DNA from 4 places in the Halalkalibacter kiskunsagensis genome. Region 3 is predicted to be linked to each of the others. Evidence: riboswitches for the same ligand, from Rfam matches in the RefSeq annotation. Region 3 holds a riboswitch; each other region holds the start of a gene.
What was found. Region 3 has a riboswitch for cobalamin ahead of metE (5-methyltetrahydropteroyltriglutamate--homocysteine S-methyltransferase). Riboswitches for the same ligand answer to the same signal wherever they lie in the genome.
Positions count from the first base shown of each region.

Region 1: linked by a shared signal. The riboswitch ahead of SLH51_RS10225 ((2Fe-2S) ferredoxin domain-containing protein) and the one ahead of metE (5-methyltetrahydropteroyltriglutamate--homocysteine S-methyltransferase) in region 3 are both predicted to bind cobalamin.
Region 2: linked by a shared signal. The riboswitch ahead of SLH51_RS17440 (ribonucleoside-diphosphate reductase subunit alpha) and the one ahead of metE (5-methyltetrahydropteroyltriglutamate--homocysteine S-methyltransferase) in region 3 are both predicted to bind cobalamin.
Region 4: linked by a shared signal. The riboswitch ahead of SLH51_RS10310 (ABC transporter substrate-binding protein) and the one ahead of metE (5-methyltetrahydropteroyltriglutamate--homocysteine S-methyltransferase) in region 3 are both predicted to bind cobalamin.

Region 1 is NZ_JAXBLX010000014.1:93,838-99,308, reverse strand. It holds gene SLH51_RS10245 (precorrin-8X methylmutase) at 1-84, opposite strand, end outside; gene cobK (precorrin-6A reductase) at 101-880, opposite strand; gene SLH51_RS10235 (sirohydrochlorin chelatase) at 877-1,746, opposite strand; gene cobJ (precorrin-3B C(17)-methyltransferase) at 1,767-3,407, opposite strand; gene SLH51_RS10225 ((2Fe-2S) ferredoxin domain-containing protein) at 3,626-4,009, opposite strand; cobalamin riboswitch at 4,160-4,343, opposite strand; cobalamin riboswitch at 4,543-4,726, opposite strand; gene SLH51_RS10220 (GTP-binding protein) at 5,071-5,471, shown strand, end outside.
Region 2 is NZ_JAXBLX010000033.1:17,605-23,075, forward strand. It holds gene pcrA (DNA helicase PcrA) at 1-228, opposite strand, end outside; gene pcrB (heptaprenylglyceryl phosphate synthase) at 306-1,001, opposite strand; gene SLH51_RS17435 (ribonucleotide-diphosphate reductase subunit beta) at 1,243-2,286, opposite strand; gene SLH51_RS17440 (ribonucleoside-diphosphate reductase subunit alpha) at 2,311-4,581, opposite strand; cobalamin riboswitch at 4,705-4,884, opposite strand; gene SLH51_RS17445 (glycine betaine uptake BCCT transporter) at 5,084-5,471, opposite strand, start outside.
Region 3 is NZ_JAXBLX010000006.1:140,141-145,611, reverse strand. It holds gene metE (5-methyltetrahydropteroyltriglutamate--homocysteine S-methyltransferase) at 60-2,351, opposite strand; cobalamin riboswitch at 2,530-2,710, opposite strand; gene SLH51_RS05345 (aspartyl-phosphate phosphatase Spo0E family protein) at 3,373-3,552, shown strand; gene SLH51_RS05340 (C40 family peptidase) at 3,710-5,065, opposite strand; gene SLH51_RS05335 (hypothetical protein) at 5,397-5,471, shown strand, end outside.
Region 4 is NZ_JAXBLX010000014.1:108,657-114,127, reverse strand. It holds gene SLH51_RS10320 (adenosylcobinamide amidohydrolase) at 1-638, opposite strand, end outside; gene SLH51_RS10315 (FecCD family ABC transporter permease) at 635-1,705, opposite strand; gene SLH51_RS10310 (ABC transporter substrate-binding protein) at 1,671-2,687, opposite strand; cobalamin riboswitch at 2,854-3,051, opposite strand; gene bluB (5,6-dimethylbenzimidazole synthase) at 3,133-3,774, opposite strand; gene SLH51_RS10300 (ABC transporter ATP-binding protein) at 3,807-4,610, opposite strand; gene SLH51_RS10295 (ABC transporter ATP-binding protein) at 4,607-5,323, opposite strand; gene nikC (nickel transporter permease) at 5,325-5,471, opposite strand, start outside.

The DNA of each region.
Region 1 (5,471 bases), on a different contig from region 3:
CTCTTCATCAATCATGTTAAAACTTTTCCCCTCAATTTCTTGAGGTTGTACGGTTAATGGCTTAAATTCAGTATGAAAATCCATCATAACGTCCTCCATTTCATAAATTACATTTAGTTTTTAGAACTCCATTTATATGTATAAGTACATCTGAAAAATCAGAATAGACATTTCCATAATTAATCTTAGGTCTTTTAATCATGATCGTTTCAATACCCAGTTCAATTGCTGCTTCTAATTTTTCATCAACAGACCCGGCTTTTCCACTTTCTTTTGTAATCATCGTTGTGACACTGTATTGTTTGTAAAGGGCCTGATTAAACTCTTTTGTAAAAGGACCTTGTATTGCTACGATGTCTTTTTGCGGAAAATCTAACTGCTGACATTTTTCCATATTATCTTTTCTTGGAAGCATACGAGCAATGACACGAATGTCAGGCTGATTCAGTAGTTTCTCAGTAAAAATCTGAAGTGTTTTGCTTCCGGTCGTTAGCATGATCACGCCTTTTTTTTCAAATGCTTTTTCTGCTGCCAGGGCGTAGTTATCGACCATCGTCACTCCTTTGCCTTCATGAGACTGTGATTCACGTTCATATCGAATATAGGAAATACCCGCTTCTTTAGCCCCTGTTAATGCATTTCTACTAGCTTCTTCTGCAAATGGGTGACTTGCATCGACAACAGCCTGAAAACCCTGTTCTTTAATGACTCGGACAAAATCCTCACTTGTAAGGCGCCCTACATAAACATCAAGTCCCACCTTACGTAATTCTGTCGCAGCATTTTCTGTGACAACGGTTGTTAGTAGCTTATGTCCAGATTGCGTAAGTCTAATAGCCAACGCTCTAGCATCACTTGTTCCTGCTAAAAATAGAATCATAGTTTTGAAACCTCATGGTGGTGGTGATCATGATCGTGGTCGTGATGATGGTGATGATCAATATGCTCCATTGCTGCAATACGATATTGACATATGTCACAATTCATCTTTACATCACCTTGTATAGTTTCCTCAATTCGATCTTGAATAATGGTTTGTAACCTAGTGTGGAATCCAAAGTAACCAGCTAGCTTAAATTCAATTTCCGGGTAGTCTCGTTCAAAATCTCCAAGCATTGTTTCTAGGCGCTTAATTAAAATACCAGTAAATAAAAAGTACGGTAGTATGACAATTTTCTTCGCACCAAGTTTGATACAGCGTTCTACTCCCTCTTTTATGAGTGGATCAGTTACTCCCATAAAAGCTGGTTCTACGAACTTATAATTTAGCTTTTCCCATAATAAACGAGTGATTTTATAAAGGTCACTATTTGCATCAGGGTCACTTCCGCCTCGACCTAACAAAAGAACAGCAGTATCAGAATCTTTTTCATTTATGTTCTCTCCAACTTCTTCTAAACGACTTTTACAAATTTCGATTGTTTCCTCATGAATTCCAAACGGTCTTCCATAAGTAAACTGAACTAGAGGATAGTTCTCTTTTGCTTCATCAATAGCTGCTGGGATATGAATCTTGGAATGACCCGCTGCTAGCAACATAAGTGGAATAACATGGACGCTCACTGCTCCCTTTTCTACACATACTTGAATACCTTGTTCTATCGTCGGTTTCTCAAATTCAAGAAAGCAGGTTTCTATAAGAAGTGCAGGGTCTAACCTCGGCTCTAACTCTTTGATCATTTGCCTTACTTGTTCATTTCCTTCAGGATCTCTACTTCCGTGTCCAACTAGTAAAATTGCTTTCATATAATTCACTCCTATCTGATTTAGTCTCCACACGGAGCTGGTTCAATTTCAATCTTTGGTGTCATATCCTTGTATGTATATCCTTGAATACTTCCTACTCGTTTAAAGTACTTAAAAAGTCTTTCATTCGGATGACCTTTCTCTTTGTACTCGCATATAATTTTTTCAATGAGCTCAACAATTTGATCCGGCTGAATGCCCTCTGCCACTGGCTGACCAGCATGAGCTGTTCGGCCAACCGTTTTTGCCCCTAAAAACAAATCAAACTTTCCTTTTCGAAATATAATACCGATATCGTCATTAACCGCTCCATAACAAGCCATGCCACAGCCATTGAATCCAACCTTCAACTCTTTTGGTAGTTCCAGGCCACTTAACTTTTGATGTAATTCTTCTGCATATGGAATCGAATCCTTTTTTTCACCTTCACAGAAATCACATGCTTTTAATTGAAAAACATCACCAAGAGGTTCAAGAATAAACCCGACGCTTTTTAATTTTTCCGTAATAACCTCTGGAGTAGCGGTTGGAATTCGTAGATGAATTTGGTGATGAGGTGTATACTCCATCGTTCCATCGTCACCAACTACTTCAGCAAGGGTCATCATTTGTTTCGGAGTGAATTGCTTGTTTGCAACCCCCGTACTAACCGCAAGTTCAAAAATAGAGACAACAGGGTTATTTACCGTTTTCTTTTCTAGTAATTGATTGGACGTACCTTTCACTTTACTAAGTGCCTCTTGGGCAAGTTCTAGAGACGTCTTCTTAGGAACAATCGTTTCAACTGCTGTGGCAGCCGTTTGATCCTTTGCGAGGTCCAAATCATTTTTGCCTTGGTGCAATGCCCATGGTTCGTTTTCATGTCGTAAACGTTCATGCGGCTTTAATCGTTGTTCTGTTGTATGTAACGTATACTTGCGTTGGTATCCCCTAGGTGTAATCATTTTGTTATCGTAGAGAACTGTAGATGAATTTCCGATAACAACCGTTGTTAACATCCCAATATCATAGTTGAGCATATTTTCAAGGTCTGTAATGACAATATGTTCCCGCTCACGATAAGCACTTTTCACAAGACCTACTGGTGTTTTCGGAGAACGATACTCAAGTAGAATTCTTTGAGCCTCTTGAATCTGTCTCGTTCTCCGACCACTTTTTGGATTATATAAACTAATAACAAAGTCAGCTTGTGCGGCTGCTTTAATTCGTTTTTCAATAAGTTCCCATGGAGTTAAGTGGTCACTTAAACTAATCGTACATGAATCATGCATAATCGGTGCTCCTAGTAAAGATGCGCAAGAGTTACTTGCAGATACACCTGGAATAACCTCGACACTTACCCCGGTTGCTTCTGTCCATCCTTTTTCAATTAACACCTCATAAACAAGTCCTGCCATCCCATAAACACCAGCATCACCACTTGAAATGACAGCTACAGTTTTCCCTTCTTCCGCAAGACGAACGGCTGCCTGCGCTCGACTCACCTCTTCGGACATACCCGTACTAATAATTTCTTGATCTGATAATAAATCTTGTATCAAATCAACGTATGTTTTATAGCCAATAATGCAATCACTTTCTTGGATAGCTGTTTGTGCCCTGTTCGTCATATGATCAAAACTTCCGGGACCAAAGCCGATAACAAGTAATTTTCCAAGCATTATGCATACCTCCTTTTATAAGATGCCGTTTTAAAAAAGTTAGTATTTACTTTTTTGAACAACATCAATGCAATGAGCGTAGCCGCTGTAAATGGTGAGAGAAGTGTCTCTCACCTTAAGTATGCTATGAGTGGGTTTCTCATAGCATGTGCACAGCGAGCTGAGCTATTGCTTCACCTTTTTGAATATACTCTCTTAGCTCAACAAACAAGAACAAGCTATACCTTTGTCTTCTCCACTTTCGAAACGCCCTTAATTCTAGCAGTCGTATTCTTTGCTATCATTTCACTATTTTCAAAGTCATAAATTAAAGATTTTTGTAAGTCAACTGACGGATCAACATGGCTTTTAATAATAGAGCGCCCGATTTCTGTTGAAGTAGCTGAGTACCAATTTCCTTCAGGGTAAACAATAACAACACACGCATCCTTACAGCGCCCATTACATCTAGTACGCGATGTATGAATTTGTTGATCTAATTCAAGATTCTCTATTTCTTCTCGAATGGCTACAGTAATTTCTTCCCCATCCTTCCTCATACAGCTAGATCCATTACAAACCAGAACATGTTTTTTTGTACCTGTTAAATTCCAAGTAGTCATCAATCTATTCCTCCTAAAATACTTCGATAATTTATTGATGTAAACGAAAATAAAAATACACCTCTATCAATAGATAGAGGTGCAGATAAATGGCATACGAATATAAGTAGCATCTATTCTACACTTCTCTACCTATGACCCGTAGGTATTGAAGCAACTAAAACAAAGGCAGGTCTCCTGACTTAGGTTCATCATTTCATTGCGCCTTCCCGATATACTCAGTGACTTTAGACAATGAAATTCCCCATTACAGTGGCGGGACCGTGACGGATTCACACCGTACTTCCCTTTTAAGCATAACCAGTGGATATGCACCTTTGTTTGGATTCTTAATTTAAATTATAGTTCGCGCGTTCTAAAACATTTACAGTGGTTTTTAACATGAACAAACTCATCAACACGTCAGTAGCGTGCTGCTTTTCCTCTTTCAAATAAAAATACACCTCTATCAATAGATAGAGGTGCAGATAAATGGCATACGAATATAAGTAGCATCTATTCTACACTTCTCTACCTATGACCCGTAGGTATTGAAGCAATTTTAAACAAAGGCAGGTCTCCTGACTTAGGTTCATCATTTCATTGCGTCTTCCCGATATACTCAGTGACTTTAGACAATGAAATTCCCCATTACAGTGGCGGGACCGTGACGGATTCACACCGTACTTCCCTTTTAAGCATAACTAGTAGTTATGCACCTTTGTTGTTGCATTTTTTTAAAGTCATTTTTTCAATGGTTTTAACATTTATTTCGATATATATATTATCAGGACATTAAACTGTAACTGAATTCGTTGTTATCTAAACAAAAAGAGTAGTTTAACATTCAATGTCTATTAAACTACTCTTCAGTATATTTAGCAAGTATAAATTTTGTACAAGTACTTTAAAATTGTTTAATTTCAAAAAAAAAATCCTTCTATTTACAAAATGACAAAAGAAAGATAAAATTTAAATCGTAATAATTACTATTTAAAACAATATGTAAATGGAACTATTTCACTTACATTAATATTTATACATGATTGTATGTGTAAAAATTTAAAAGGAGGATTTATTTAATGAAAAAAGTGCCTGTTACTGTACTAAGTGGTTATTTAGGGTCCGGTAAAACAACTTTACTAAACCACATCTTAACCAATCGTGAAGGGTTGAAAGTCGCTGTTATCGTAAATGACATGAGTGAAGTGAACATTGATGCTAAGCTTGTGAAAGACAATGGATTTTCGAGAACGGAGGAAAAGCTAGTAGAACTTCAAAACGGCTGTATTTGCTGTACTCTTCGTGAAGACTTAATGCAAGAAGTCGAGAGAATTGTTGATGCAGGAGATATCGATTATATCGTAATTGAATCGTCGGGGATTAGTGAGCCTGTCCCTGTCGCTCAAACATTTACGTATATTGATGAAGAAATAGGTGTAGACTTAACGCAAAAATGTAAGTTAGACACAATGGTAACCGT
Region 2 (5,471 bases), on a different contig from region 3:
CACTGGTCCAACAAGCTGAGCAACACGATCTTTCATCTCTCGGGCTGCTTTATTCGTAAATGTAATTGCCAATACACTCCAAGGAGCAACTTCTTTTTCACGTAGTAAATACGCAATTCGATGCGTAAGCACTCGTGTCTTCCCACTTCCTGCACCCGCCATTAACAATAGAGGTCCTTCTGTATGTGTCACGGCTTGTCTTTGCTCAGGGTTTAACCCAGAGAGCATCTTTTCTATTATTTTCGCTTGCACACCCTCACCACCAAACGTATGTTCTCACTTTATATTTTATCGTGCTTCTTCTTTTATTTCAACGTTTCTTTAACGGCTGCAACAGTAGTTAGTGCAGCTTTCAAGTCTTCATAGATGATATTTCCTACTACTACCGTATCAGCATATTGTGCCATTTCCTTCGCTTTTTCAGCAGAACGAATGCCACCACCATAGAACAGTTTTGTCTGATCAAGAACTCCAGAAACATTCTTTACAATCTCTACATCGCCATATGTTCCACTATATTCTAAATAAAAGATTGGGAAGTGATAAAGATGCTCCGCCATCCGCGCGTAGGCAACGACGTCATCGGAAGAAAGTTCGGTTTTCGCTTTGGTAAGCTTGGCTGCCTTCGCTTCATCGTTTAATATGCAATACCCTTCCACAGCGATTTCATCCCAGTTCATAATCGCACCGTATTCTTTGATCGCCTCATGATGGTGTCCAGAAATCCACTCTACCTTGTTACTATTCATAACTGATGGAATGAAAAAATAATCAAACCCAGGAGTGATTGCCTCACTATTTGAAATCTCTAGTGCACAGGAAACCGTGTACCGGCGAACCCTTGCCAACAGCTGTAATGTATTATCGAGCGTCACCCCATCGGTTCCACCAATAATTAAACCATCCGTTCCAGATTCACAAATCGCTTCTAATGCTTCCTCTGATATTTCTTTGTTCGGGTCTAATTTAAACACATGTCGCCACTCTATATACTCAAGCATCTTTTATCACTCCTGCTTCCCTACCAAATTCCATGTAAGTACCTGTCTGAGAAGTCATTATATCAAAGAAAAGAAACGTTGTCGCCCGGAGTAAGTAACCAAAATTTTTCTTATTTGATCGGAGTGTTTGAACCTGGCGATGACGTTTCTTCCACTATCATAAAATAGGGTGACTCCAAGAGGTTGCATTGGAGTCACCCTAAAATTGTTAAAACAAACGTTTGATTAATGGCTAATGGTCCTACAGTTCATCAAACCCATTCACATCAGATACTTTTACGTACTGTCTTGACTTTTGTTCAAAGAAATCACTTTTTCCACTATCAACATCTTCATAAGCATTAATCCATCTCATTGGATTTTGACGATACCCTTCAAAAGGGCGTTCAATCCCTAGTTGGTTGACACGTTTGTTGGCAATAAATTTAATATAACTTTCAAGTTCATCCATATTAATCCCGTCAAGTTTATCTCCAATAATTGATTGTCCCCACTTGATTTCTAATTCTGCTGCTCGCTTAAATGTTTCTTGTACAAATCTATGAGTCTCAGGTGTATCAAGTTCAGGGTTCTCTTTTAATAACTCTTTAAAAATATGTGAAAACAAATTCACATGCAATTGCTCATCCCGATTAATATAGTTGATCATTGTGCTTGATGACACCATTTTTCGATTACGTGCCAAGTTATAAAAGAATGCAAAACCAGAATAGAAATTTAATCCCTCAAGAATGACGTCAAACACAATTGATTCCATAAATGTTTGCGGTGTTGGATTATCGATAAATCTTTGGTACCCTTCTGCTATAAAGTCATTTCTCTCTCTTAGTATTGGATCATGCTTCCAATATTCAAAGATTTCATCTTGTTCCTGCTTAGGTACTAGACTCGATAAAACATAAGAGTACGACTGATTGTGCACGACTTCTTGAAACGATAACACTTGCATTAAAGCAGCAAGACTGGAATCTGTTAAATACCCAGCTACTTTTCCAGAATAGTCTGTTTGTACACTATCGAGGAAAGCAAGCAAACCAATTATTTTTTTGAAAGCATACCGCTCATCTTCAGAAAGCTTGAGCCATTGTTTAATGTCATTAGACATATTTATTTCAAACGGGGTCCAGAAGTTCGCAAGCATATTTTTATACATCGGATAAGCCCATTTAAAGCGGACATCATCCCAGTTCAATATGTTTGAACTTTCTCCATTAATAATGCCGGTTGAAGCATTGGGTGCGGTTGGATCATATAGTTTACGAGATTGTAATGTTTGTTGATTCATAATTATTCCCTCTCTTATTAAGTGTTAAGAAGAGCAGCTTTCACACTCTTCAATTTCAACCAAAGAAGTCGATCTTGTATAATACGTCGTTTTCAAGTTTGACTTCCAAGCCTCTAAATGAAGGTGCAATAAGTCTTTTGCTTTAATTGTATTTTTCACATAAAAATTAAATGAAATGGATTGATCAATATGGCGTTGACGAGCCTCATTTTGCTTAATGCTCCAAGTTTGATCAATCTCGTACGCTGACTTATAATACCAAGTTGTTTCGGGTGATAGGTCTGGAGCGGTCACCGGAATTTTGTAATTCTTTTTCTCCTCCGAGTATTCTTTCTTAAATATCGGATCAATGGATGCGGTCGTCCCAGCAATGATTGCCGTTGTAGAATTCGGTGCCACTGCCATTAAATACCCGTTACGCACTCCTTTTTCCTTCACACCATCTCGAAGCTCCATCCACTTTTCACTCATATATTGACGTGTATCAAAATATGCACCTGTTTCCCAATCAGACCCTTGAAAAAGTGGATAAGCTCCTTTTTCCTTTGCCAACTCATGGCTTGCACGAACCGTTAAAAACGCGATGTTTTCATATAATGTGTCTGTGTACTCTACCGCCTCCTCTGATTCCCATCTGATGCCTTTTAAAGCTAACAAATGATGCCAGCCAAATGTGCCTAATCCAATGGAACGGTATTTTTGATTTGTTATTTGTGCCTGCAAAACTGGAAGATTATTTAATTCAATCACATTGTCAAGCATGCGAACTTGAATAGGGATCAGTCTTTCAAGTATATTCTCTGTTACTGCTTTAGCTAGATTAATAGAAGACAAATTACAAACCACAAAGTCCCCAGGTTCTTTCACGACAATTATTTTGCCATCTTCGGTTTTTTCTTCAACGACCGTTGTGGCTTTCATATTTTGTGTAATTTCTGTACACAAGTTACTGCAATAGATCATCCCTTGGTGACGGTTGGTGTTAGCTCGGTTTACAGTATCTCTATAAAACATATATGGTGTACCCGTCTCAAGCTGACTTTTCAAAATTTCTTTGAAAATATCAATCGCCGGAACGACTTCCCATAACAATCCTTTTTCACCAAGTAATCCGTTGTTAGCCGCTTCCATACACTGTTTATACTTATCACGGAAATTTCCCTTTCCTCTTTCTTCATCATAATAATCTTCCAAACTAAAACCCAAAGTTTGGCGGATTGAATGCGGATCGAATAAATACCAATCATCCCGCGCCTCAACTTTTTCCATAAATAAATCTGGTAGACAAACGCCTGTAAATAAATCATGGGTACGCTGCCTTTCATCACCATTATTTAATTTCACAGCTAAAAAGCTATAAATATCGCGGTGCCAAATATCTAAATACACACTGATTGCACCCTGTCTTTGACCTAACTGATCTACACTAACCGCGGTATTATTAAGCTGTTTCATCCACGGGATGACTCCAGACGACACTCCTTTAAAGCCTTTAATGTCACTTCCACGACTGCGTAGCTTTCCTAAATACGCGCCGATGCCTCCTCCACTTTTACTTAGCGTTGCAATATCTGTATTGCTGTCATAGATCCCTCTAAGACTATCGTCTACCGTATCAATAAAACAACTGGATAATTGTCCGTAGCTTTTCCCTGCATTAGCCAGTGTTGGGGTTGCCACCGTCATGTATAAATTCGAAATCGCCCAGTACGTTTCTATAATAAGGCCTAAACGTTTTTCCTTTGGCTCTTTCATCATTAACGTGAGTGCTATGACTAAAAATCTTTCTTGAGGAAGTTCATAAATTTCTCCACTGTGCGATTTAGCTAAATAACGGTCTGCTAAAGTTAGCAATCCGACATATGTAAACAACGAATCTCGTTTAGGAACAATTATTTTTTCTACTTCTTCAAGCTCTTCCTTTGAATACTCTTGTAATATTTCTTCAGAGTAAATGCCCATCCCCGTTAATTGTTGAACTAACTCGTAAAAGGATCCATACTGTAGGTTATCTTCATAGTCCCTACAGTGAGCCGCTTTGCTATAAAGTTGCTTTAATAATATTTTAGCTGCAACATAGGTCCAGTCCGGTTCCTCCGCAGAAATTCTCTCCAAAGCAGACAAAATCATTACATTGCTAAGGTTTTCTTCTGAAATATTCTCTTTTGATGTTACTGCTTGTTCAATCTTCTCCTTATATAAAGCAAAATCTAATTTTGGAAATAGACTCACTAGTTCTTGAATCTGAATTTTTGCTTTTTCAACGGTATTGGTTGGTATAATCATACTTTTCATTCATCTTCCTCCTTATCAAAATAAAAAACGCTCTTTCTCCAAGTTAGAGAAAGAGCGTAAAACGGCGTGTGAATAAGACATTAAATATATTTTGCCGTCTTACTTCTCACACCCCGGAGATAGTTTAACTAAAGAATGACGGCAGGTCTCCTGACTCGTGCTTCACCCTACGATGAGCCTTCCCATGCAATATGCACAGTGGGTCCCTCATTTCGTCCACACTTACAGTTGCGGGGGCAGTTCTGGCTTCGCACCAGATTCCCTATTAAGTCTATTTAGACACCGTTCATTCCGCGAATTCAATATATAGTTGTTAAAAACTTAATTAGATACGATATATTGTATATACTAAAGGAAGATTTCACCTATTGCAAGAAAAACATTTTTTCCATTATAAACAAACTAGGTTCGCTTCTCACTCATTATAGTGAGAGACAAACCTAGTAAATGATCGGTAGAAACAGAGTACCCTATTATAATGAGAGCTCTTTTCTCCTAATCTTTAGCTAGCCACTTTCTTCTTTTTTTCTTTTTGGGCTATACTTTGATCTTTTAAGTCTTGATTCAATTCTTTTACTAACCCATAACACATCGCCAAGACAATAAACGAAAGAGGCAATGCACTAACGATGATAGCTGTTTGTAATCCGGATAACCCACCTGAAGCCATTAATACAGCAGTAGAGGCTACTAAGATTAACCCCCATGTAACCTTTACTCGATTTGATGGGTTCAACTTCCCTCCAGTTGTTTGCATCCCCAAAACAAAAGTAGCTGAATCGGCTGATGTGACAAAGAACGTTGTGATTAAAGCTACAGTTAAAATTGATAAGATAATTCCAAATGGCAACTGTTGATAAACATAAAAAAGGGCTGTTTCAAGTCCTTGT
Region 3 (5,471 bases):
AACTACTCAATTTTTAATTGGTGCTGTTGTCATAAATTCTAGTTCATTCTTTCTATTGTTTAAACAGTTTGTTGTTGCTGTTGGCGTAGTTTCTTTGTAGCTGCTACCATATTTTTTAGTGAAGCAATAGTTTCTTCTTCATGACGTGTTTTTAAACCACAATCCGGATTCACCCAAAACTGCTCTTTTGAAATTATTTCTAAACTATCTTTTAAAATCGTATCGATTTCTTCTACACTTGGTACACGTGGGCTATGAATATCATACACTCCTAAACCAATACCAAGTTCATATGGATTTTGTTTTAGAGATTGAATCAGTTCCCCATGACTTCTAGACGTTTCAATTGAAATAACGTCTGCGTCAAGGGCACGAATTGGCTCAATAAAGTCATTAAATTCGCAATAGCACATATGCGTATGAATTTGCGTTTCATTCTTTACGCTTGAAGTTGCTAACTTAAATGCATTTACCGCCCATGATAAATATTCGGCCCAGTTTTCTTTGCGCAATGGCAAGCCTTCGCGCAATGCCGGTTCATCCACTTGAATTATGGCAATGCCTGCATCTTCTAACGCTTGAATCTCTTCTCTTAGTGCTAAGGCAATTTGGTTCGCTACTTGTTCACGTGAAATATCATCACGGACAAAAGACCAATTTAAGATTGTGACAGGACCTGTTAACATCCCTTTAACATACTTAGACGTTAATTGCTGTGCCTCTTCTACTTCCTTCACTGTCATTGGAGCTGTCCACTCTACGTCACCATAAATAATTGGGGGCTTCACACAGCGTGAACCATATGATACAACCCATGCTTTTTCTGTAAAGGCAAAACCTCTCAGCTTTTCACCGAAGTACTCGACCATATCTGTACGCTCAAATTCACCATGAACCAAAACATCCAGTCCAATTTCGTCTTGAATTTTGATCCAACGAGCTGTTTCACTTTTCACAAACTCTGCATATGCAGAGTCTGTAATTTCCTTTTTACGCCATGCGGTACGTGTACGTTTTACTAGATCTGACTGAGGGAAGCTGCCAATCGTTGTTGTTGGATAATCCGGTAAATGTAATGCCTCTTTCTGCAAAGCTTGACGTTCCTTAAAAGCGATTGGACGTGTAAAATGCTCTGGCTTCACTTGTGATACAAGCTCCTTTACACGTGCATTTTTCCTCACTTTATGCTGCGCTAATGCTTCAGTCGCCAGCATACTTTGTGACACGCTTTTATTGCCTGGCCATGCCTCGTCACGAACATAGGACGTTACTTGTGTTAACTCAACAATTTTCTCATCCGCAAATGACAATGCATTTGTTAGTGTGGCATCTAGCTTCGTTTCTGACTTCGTCGTCACAGGTACATGCTGTAAACTACATGAAGACTGAATCCAAGCTTCTTTCACCCCACTTAATAACAAAACAGCTTGTGTATTCATAGCTTTTTCAGCCAAATTTGCTCGCCAAATATCACGTCCATTCACCATACCGATCCCTAATACTTTATCTTTTGGGAAGCCGTGTTTACGGAGTGAGGCCATATTCTCTTCTTCCCCATGTACGAAATCAAGACCAATTCCTGCAACAGGTAATTGAGATAGCTCTTCATACGCTGATAGCCCTTCAAAATATGTTTGTAACATGATTTGTGCAGCTGGTACTTCTTCTGCTAATTGTTTGTAAATTTCCTGTACTAGTTTCACATCATCTGCTGTCAGTGAAAGGACTAATGCAGGTTCTTCCACTTGAATCCACTGCGCCCCTGCATCTACAAGTTGCTGGAATACTTGTGCATATAGCGGTAAGAGTTTTAAAATAAACAATGCTTTCGATTTGGCATCGTATCCTTTTGCTAATTGCACAAAAGTAAATGGACCAATAATTGTAGGCTTTGTAATAAGACCTAACTCTTCTTTCGCTTCTACAAAGTAATCTAAAATGTAGTTTTTTGTTAATTTTAGTGGCTTGCCTTCATACTCAGGTACGATGTAGTGATAGTTTGTGTTAAACCACTTTGTCATTTCACAAGCCACAACATGGTTTGCCCCACGCGCCATTGCGTAATACGTTGTTAGATCTACTTCTTTACCTGTCCACTCATAACGAGCTGGCACTAAACCGAACATTGTCGCAAGGTCAAGCATACGATCATAAAATGTAAAATCCCCAACAGTTAGTATTTCTAAGCCTAATGATTGCTGGCGCTTCAAATTATTCAAGCGACTCGCTTTCATTTCTAAAATAAATTTCTCCTCTGAAATTGCATCCTTCCAAAAAGATTCTACACAACGTTTCCACTCCCGATTATCACCAATGTATGGGTAACCAATGGCTGTACTAACTAAATTCATTTTTCCTTTCCTCCTTTAAATTTACAAATTGCCAAATACAAAAAAGCCATTTCCGCAAAAGGGAAATGGCTTTACAATCAAGTTAAAGGTATGCTTTAAAAAACATGCAAAAGCATCGTTACTCATAACTCGTTTGTCGTACAAATGAATGTCACCACCTATTTCCACGTAGGTATTTGGTGTGTACTAGAAATTGGCAGGTCTCCTGGCTTATCATCTATGCTCCTCACACCTTCCCGTCAAAAGACAGTGGTATTTGTGATTCACTCCGATTTACAGTTGCGGGACAGCGACGGAATTGCACCGTTCTTCCCTTTTAAGCCAAGCCGCAGCTTGGCACCAATTCTTACACGATATGTAATTTCGATAACTATAACATATTATTAAAATTAAGTACATAATTTTCTGAAATAGTGAATTTCGTTTGATTTACGTAGAAATAAGAATATTTATTGAAAAGACTAAACTTAACAAAAAACTATTATATTATTCAATGGCAGTACCTCCTGTTCCGATAAAATTACAATTACCTACTCAACCGCGATTATGAGAAAGTAGGTGCAGATCCGTTGTTTCGGAAAGGAATATAGTTTGAATAAAGCACGGCCTGCGTCCCCACTAGATGATGGATCTAGTGGGGATGTTCTTTTTGTGCAGCCGTCAATGTGCGACTCGGTACTAGGGGATGTGGCTTTCGCATGTCGCAGCGGGCGCCACAGCACCGCACCACAGTGCACCGTCCCGTCACCTGCCTTACCACCTAAAGAGAGTTCAGCAATTTCCTCTGCGTACCGAATTCATCGACCGCATTCCAACTGCAGCAACGTCCCTGTGTGACTGCACGTTTTCCGACGTAATTTGTAAAAAAAAGAGAACCACCAGCCGTAGAACTAGAGTCACAAATAAGTCTTTTGTATATATATTTGTCTATGATTTAGAACTATTGTCGAAAGCCTTTTGTTATAGGAATTTAAGCTTATAATAAACAGTATAAAAATAATTTACGATTGAGGTATGCGAAATGGATAAATCTAAAATGGAGATCTTGTTGAGAAATCGTATCGAAAAATTAAAGAACGAAATGATCATGACTGCATCCATTTCTGGAATGGACAGTTCCGAGACGCTTCATTGCAGTCAAGAGTTAGATAAATTAATCATCCTATACATGAAACATTTTGCCTATAAAAAAAGCGCTTAATCCAGTACAAGTACAATAGCAGTAGGGCGCAAGACTGCACGTCAGTTTGCAGTGGCATGATCGCGTACAGTCTGCCTCCATCAATATCGCTGCACGCCAAAAAGACTTGCTCTCCTAACCATAGAATAGAGGAAGAGATCAAGTCTTTTTCGGCGTTTTAGTATAGGCGTTTTGCTCCTAAATAACGCTGTTTCCAATAAGGATTGTTCATGCTCGTAACTGTGACACCGGTTGAGGAACCGCTATGTACGAATTGGTTGTTTCCAATGTAGATGCCGTTATGAGATGGTCCTTTTGTATATGTTTCAAAGAATACGAGGTCTCCGACAGATGGTTGCGAGACGGCTTTCCCCGCATTCCATTGCTGTGCCACTGTTCGTGGAACGGAGATTCCTTGTTGCGTGAAGACATACTGCACGAATCCACTGCAGTCAAAGCCAGAAGTTGATTGGCCGCCCCATAGGTAAGGAACACCTACGTGATTGGCAGCTTCTGCTACTAGGTTTGTAACAAGTGCGGCAGGATTGCTACTCGTTCGGGATGGTTCCTTTGCTGGTGTTGCTGGTTTCGATGAACCTGAGCTTGCATTGGAACCTGAACTAGAGCCAGTTGACTTGTTTGTTGCAACTTCATTTAACTTACTGCGTGTCTTTGGTCCGGCAATTCCATCAGCGGTTAAGTTATGTACTTTTTGAAAGTTACGTACAGATGTTGCTGTAATTTCACCATAATAACCGGTTGGTGCTTGGTTGAATACACCTACTGAGCGGAGTTGTTCTTGTAAGGTGCTAACAGCTTGTCCACTGCTGCCAACACGTAACGTTGTCGTTGACTGTGCAGGCGGATTCGGATTTTGAACGACTTCATTTGCAATTTCCTTCTCATCTTTTTGGTAACTTGTTTCGGATGGGTTTGGTTTGTTTAGCAAATGTGAGAGTGTTTGTGGTCCGACAATTCCGTCGACTTTAATGTTACTTGCTCTTTGGAAGTCACGGACGGCTTGCTCGGTGACGCGGGCAAATTGGCCAGTAATCGTGGACTTATAGAACCCTTTTTCTTTTAACTTTTGTTGCAGTTCTTCTACTTGTTTTCCGTTTGAGCCAAAGCGCAGCAAAGCATTCATGTTGGTAAGTGAGCCTGATCCTGATGTAGAATTGCTTGTCGATCCTGTTGATGGTTTAGAAGGAGCAGCTGGTGCTTGTCCACCCTGTGATAATAGTGTTGATAGCGTTTGTGGTCCGGCAATTCCGTCTACTTGCAAATTGTGTTTTCGTTGAAAGGCACGGACTGCATCGGTTGTAATTGAACCATAATATCCAGTTGACTGTTCATAGGTGAAATGCCCTGTCTTCTTCAGTGCATCTTGTAATTCTTTGACATCAGAATGATTCATTCCAAAACGTAATGTTTGTTCCCCAAGAGCCGCATCCGCCATTTGCGGTATTGCTAGAAAAATTCCTGTCGCAAATGTCGAGGATATGACGACTTTTCGCATTGTTGATGCTTCCTTCATCTACACGAAACCTCCTTTTTAGCCATAATTATCTATTATTTAACTAATTTTACCTTTAATTATCTAACATGACTAGATAGTATTTTCCTAATAAAGAAGAATTGTGTCGGAAGACCCATTTCATGGAAGTATTTGGATGAGGGTAGTACAGGTGGCGTGGGAGTTCTCTTATCAAGACTGTGCAGTTGCGAAGCGGACCTGACACAGACTAACTTAGAAAGATGATGCGGCAATTATTGATGTTGAAACATTTGAAGTCGTTGATACGATTGAGTTTGTTGGGGATGCTCCTGATTTAGTCACATTCTCTCCAGATGGATCACTGTTTTACGTGACACTTCGTGGACCTGAGCCAGCAACTGGAACACATGACATGGCTGGTGAAACTCCTGGTGTCTCCATCATT
Region 4 (5,471 bases), on a different contig from region 3:
TGAAGTAAGGCAATTCGATCAGCATAGAGCGAAGCAACATTTAGATCATGCAATATAGAAAAAATTGTCAGGTCCATAGTTTGTTGCCGTTCTTTTAATAGATCTAACAGTTGGAATGTATGCTTAATATCCAAATGATTGGTAGGTTCATCTAAAAGTAAGATTTCAGGTTCCTGTGCCAATGCTTTGGCCAACAAGACTCTTTGCTTTTCACCTCCGCTAAGCATTCGGAATTGGGTCTTTCGAAATTGACTTATTTTTGTTAATTCCATGACCTCTTCAATGACTTTCCAATCTAACTTTGATAATTGTTTAAGAATTCCCTTTTGATGAGGGTAACGTCCAAGACTAATAATTTCTTCAACGGTATAATCAAATGAAATCTGAACTTCTTGTGATAAGACAGCTACTTTTTTTGCTTTTTCAAGCTTCGAAAGAGACTTAATTGCTTTTCCTGATAGCAGAATATCCCCCTTTTGAATAGGTAACTGACCTGTAATGAGTTTAAATAGGGTTGTTTTCCCACTCCCATTTGGCCCAAGAAGTGCAAAAAACTCTCCTCTTTTTATTTCTAAATTAAGATCTTTAATAATGGGGGCATTTGTATATCCACCTACTAAATTTTCAACTTTCATCATCTTAATCCCCCCCTCCCAAGTCTTTCTCTAATCAATAATAGTGCAAATACTGGTGCACCTATTAAAGCCGTAATGATACCAATTGGTAGTTCTTTAGGAGCTATAATCGTTCTTGCAACTAAATCAGCTAAAATGAGAAAGGCTCCGCCTATTAACATTGATAGCGGAAGAACGTGTCGATGGTTAGGGCCTGTTACTAGTCGAACTAAATGTGGAATTACGAGACCAACAAATCCAATTGACCCAGATACAGCTACCGCTGCTCCCGTTAATAAAGATGCACCAATTAAGATATAGGTTTTCCCTTTCTTTACATTCACACCAATATGATCTGCTGCATCCTCACCTAACGCTAAGGCATTTAATTCACGATAATGAATGAGAAGAATGAATGATCCGACAAGCATAAATGGTATGATCAGTTGAACATGGCTCCATCCCCTCATTCCAACACTTCCGTATAACCAATAGAGAATCTGTGTCATCGCATCCCGATCACCTAATGAAATGATCAAAGATGTAATTGCACCAATAAAAGCACTTATGATAATACCGGCTAATACGATCGTTTCAACAGCTAGACTTCTACTGCTTAACCTGACTAACCCAAACACAACAAGTAACGTAATAAAGCCACTAATAATCGCAACAATTGGAAGAGTGAAACTTCCTAAACCAACGATAGTAACTTGAAAAAACAGCACGAATACTGCACCTAGAGCAGCACCTGATGATACCCCAATCGTATAGGGATCAGCTAATGGGTTTCGCAGGAGCCCTTGGAATGCTGCGCCTGCTAATGCTAGTGATGCTCCTACACAAAGAGCAAGTAGAACTCTTGGGAGACGGATATTCCAAATGATCATTTCTTCATTTCTTGGAATATCATCGAGCCATCCAATATTAAAAGTATTTTCTAATACGATATGTAAAATGACAGGGACTGGAATGGTCACACTGCTTACTAATAAACCAAGGAGGGTTGTACCAAGTACAAACCCTCCGCTTAGCATATACAACCAAACAATTTTATTACTTAAATATTTCCGGATAGATGAGTTCCGCAAGTGTCTCCACTCCTTCGATTAAACGAGGACCAGGTCTAGTAACTGTATCATTATCAACGTCAAACACTTGTTCATTTATTACAGCCGGAACCTCAGCCCATCCATCACGAGTCAATACTGTCGCACTTGGATTTTCTATATAATAACCATAAGTAGTTATGATGACATCAGGATTTAATTGAACGATTTCTTCTTCTGTCAATTTCACCCACCCTTCATGGTCTTCGGCAGCGTTAATAGCTTGAATGGACTCAAGCATTTCATTCATAAATGTATTTTGACCTGTCGTAAAAATATCTGGAGCTGGTGAAACTTCGACCCAGACTTTCTTTTTATCCGTTATAGATTCCTCTGCCTTTTCTTTGATTGCATCATGGCGCTGTTGCATATCAGAAATGATTTCTTCTGCTTTATCCTTACTTCCTGTTGCAGCAGCAATCATTTCAATGTTGCCATAAACATCAGTAAATGAAGTTGCACTTCCAACGACAAGCACGTTTATACCTGCTTCTTCAAACTGTTCTAATATTTCTGGATGAGAATTGAAATGATAATCCGATACAAGAGCCACATCTGGAAGCAGGGTTAGAATCAATTCTGCGTTCATATCTTGCGCGCCAACTTTTTCAACCTCTAATGCCTCAGCTGGATAGTTACAATAATCCGAAACACCGATTATTTTATCGCCTAATCCAAGTGCAAAGGCAATTTCTGTGTTACTAGCTTGAATAGAGACGATCGATTCAGGCTCTGACTCAATTGTAACTTCTCGACCAGCATCGTCTGTGATCGTTACAGGAAACTGTTCTCCTCTATCCTCGTCCAACTCTACATTGTCATCAGAAATTATTTCCTCTTCCTCTAAGTTCACTTCATCTTGAATGCCTTGTTCTTGATCTTGTGTACCACAGCCTGCAATAATAGCCATACTTAACAGAAGAACAATACTGTAAAGCCCCCACTTTTTAAAAATCTCGTTAATCACTGTTTTTCCCCCTTCTATTTTCGAGCACAAAAAAACGCTATTCCAGAGGAAAGCGTAGTGTAAAAAGGCATTTTATGTATACTTAGTCTACTCGAGACTGACTATAAACTTGCAACCTTCATAAAAGATTACTATGCACTTTAAACATTCCTTTCCTCGAGGAAGATTAAAAACATAATAGGCAGGTCTCCTGACTTACGAATCAACGGTTGGTTATCCCTTCCCATGCAGAATACACAGTGGATATTTGCTAACCTTCCTCAACGCTTACAGTGGCGGGACCGTGTTGGACTTACACCAACTTCCCTCTTAGTCTTAAATATTTATTATCATTTAAGAAACCTATTTGTTTACTATTCATTTTTTTGTTCTAAACGCTATTATAATAGAGTTTCCGTCCCTTGTAAATTGATTAATTCTTTTATCCGAAGCCACTTATAACCTATGACCATTTATTTTTGAAAATGAGGGGTTCTAACTGTTTTCTTTCTTCCCATTTAGAGGTTTCAAGAATTGGCTTATCTGGATATTCATCTGTGTAACCAATCGTTAGCAATGCAACAGGGTCAATGTGCGGTGGAATTTCTAGTATGTCGCGTACGTCTTGTTTTTTATAAAAGCTAACCCAGCCCATCGCTAACCCTTCAACACAAGCTGCTAACCACATATTTTGAATCGCACAAGCAGTTGATAGTTGATCCGTTTCAGGAATTGAGTTGCGTCCTAAGACATGGGATCCACCTCGTGTCGGGTCACATGTCACACAAATAGTTAGAGGAGATTCTTTTATCCCTTCAATTTTCAAACTCAAAAAATGAGATTGTTTCTTTTCTTGTTCTTCATAATGAATAGCAAGAGCTCTTCTTTCTTTGTCAGCCGCCCAGGCAAGACGTTCTTTCACTTCTTGTGACGTAACCATTATAAAATTCCATGGTTGCATAAATCCTACTGATGGTGCATTGTGAGCAGCATGAAGTAGGTTATATATCAATTCTTCAGGAATAGGCGTTGATTGAAATGTTCGAATATCTCTTCTTTTATAAATGACCTTATAAAATGCTTTCTTTTCTTCTTCGGTAAACATTTGATTCCTCCAACTCGTCTAATTCGTTAAAGTCATACTGTCTTTTCTTCAAAACTATTTTTATTAAGTATGTGGACCAATGAACGTGTATAAGGATGTTTTAGCTGTCGCAAGTCCCAATTACTAAAAGTTTCTACAATTTCGCCTTGATACATAACAGCTACTTGATCACACAATGTTTGAGCAGCTTGAAGATCATGAGTAATAAATAAATACGATATCTGTTCTTTTTTTTGGATATGTTTTAACATATTTACGATGGATGCTTGAGAGTCCCTATCTAAACTAGCAATCGATTCATCAAAAATAATAAGATCAGGTTGTACTGCTAATGCCTTAGCGATACATACGCGCTGTTTTTGCCCTCCACTTAATTGATGCGAGTACCTTGATAAGTAGGAATGATCAAGACCTACTAGTTTTAACAATTTCAAAAACATTTCTTCCCACTCTACCATCTGTTCCGGAAAATAATTATGAATGGGTTCTTTCAAGATTTCTTCTACATGCATTTTGGGATGTAAGGAAGTAGATGAGTCTTGTAATACTAGTTGGATACGTTTATAAATAGTTAAATCTGTCACCTGTTTCCCATTTATCATTTGACCGTCTAGAAGTATCTGTCCCGATGTTACTGTTTCTAACTTCATAATTAATTTAGCTAAAGTACTTTTCCCACTACCACTTTCTCCAATCAGTGCCAAACATTCTCCTTTATTTATTGTCAGATTAACATCTTTAACTACTTTAACGCTTGGATTGGTTTTAAACCACGTCTTTCTACTTGCTCTTAAAGGGTATTCTTTTGATACATAGCATAACTCAAGTAGACTCATATAACAATTGCTCCTTGACGCATTTGTACAACACGATCTGCGAACCTATTTATGCTTTGATCATGAGAAATAAGTAAAATCGTTAGCTCAAAATCATGTTGTAACTTCTTAAGTAAGGATAAAACTTTGTCTCTATTAATAACATCAAGAGCTGTTGTTGGTTCATCCGCAATTAAGATCTTTGGACGTAAGCTTAACATCATGGCTAACAGTACCCTTTGACGCATCCCTCCACTTAATTCAAAGGGATAAGAGGATAAAATATGTTTGGGATCGGTAAATCCAACTTGGCTTAGAAGGGAATGTAAATATGATTCTATATCTTTTTTTAACCACTTCTTCTTTTGTTTGATTGTTTCTATCATCTGTTTTTTCACGGTACGGATCGGATTTAAACCGTTTAATGAATCTTGAATTAATAAGGCTATTCCTTCACGACGGAGCTTTTGCCAGTCCTTATCCTCATAATTAAGTATATTTTCTCCATTGTAGATAATATGGCCACTTGTTACTTCAGCTCCCATTTCCAATAATCCAACAATCGCTTGTGAAGTCAGAATTTTCCCACAGCCACTTGGACCTGTAAGCGCAACTGTTTCTCCTGGATATAATTGAAACGATACATCATGAATAATCGGTTTCAACTTACTAGCTTCATAATAGGAAATTTCTAATTGTTTAATGTTTAATAAAGGTTTTATTTTTGTAACCATATTACACCTCTTTTGAGATTGAGTCTTCCAACTCTCTATACTGATCACTAAGTAGTTGACACGATAAAACGAAGAACATAATGGCGAGACCTGGAAAGATCATAACATGTGGAGCGATTTGAAAATATGATGTTGCATCATGTAGCAT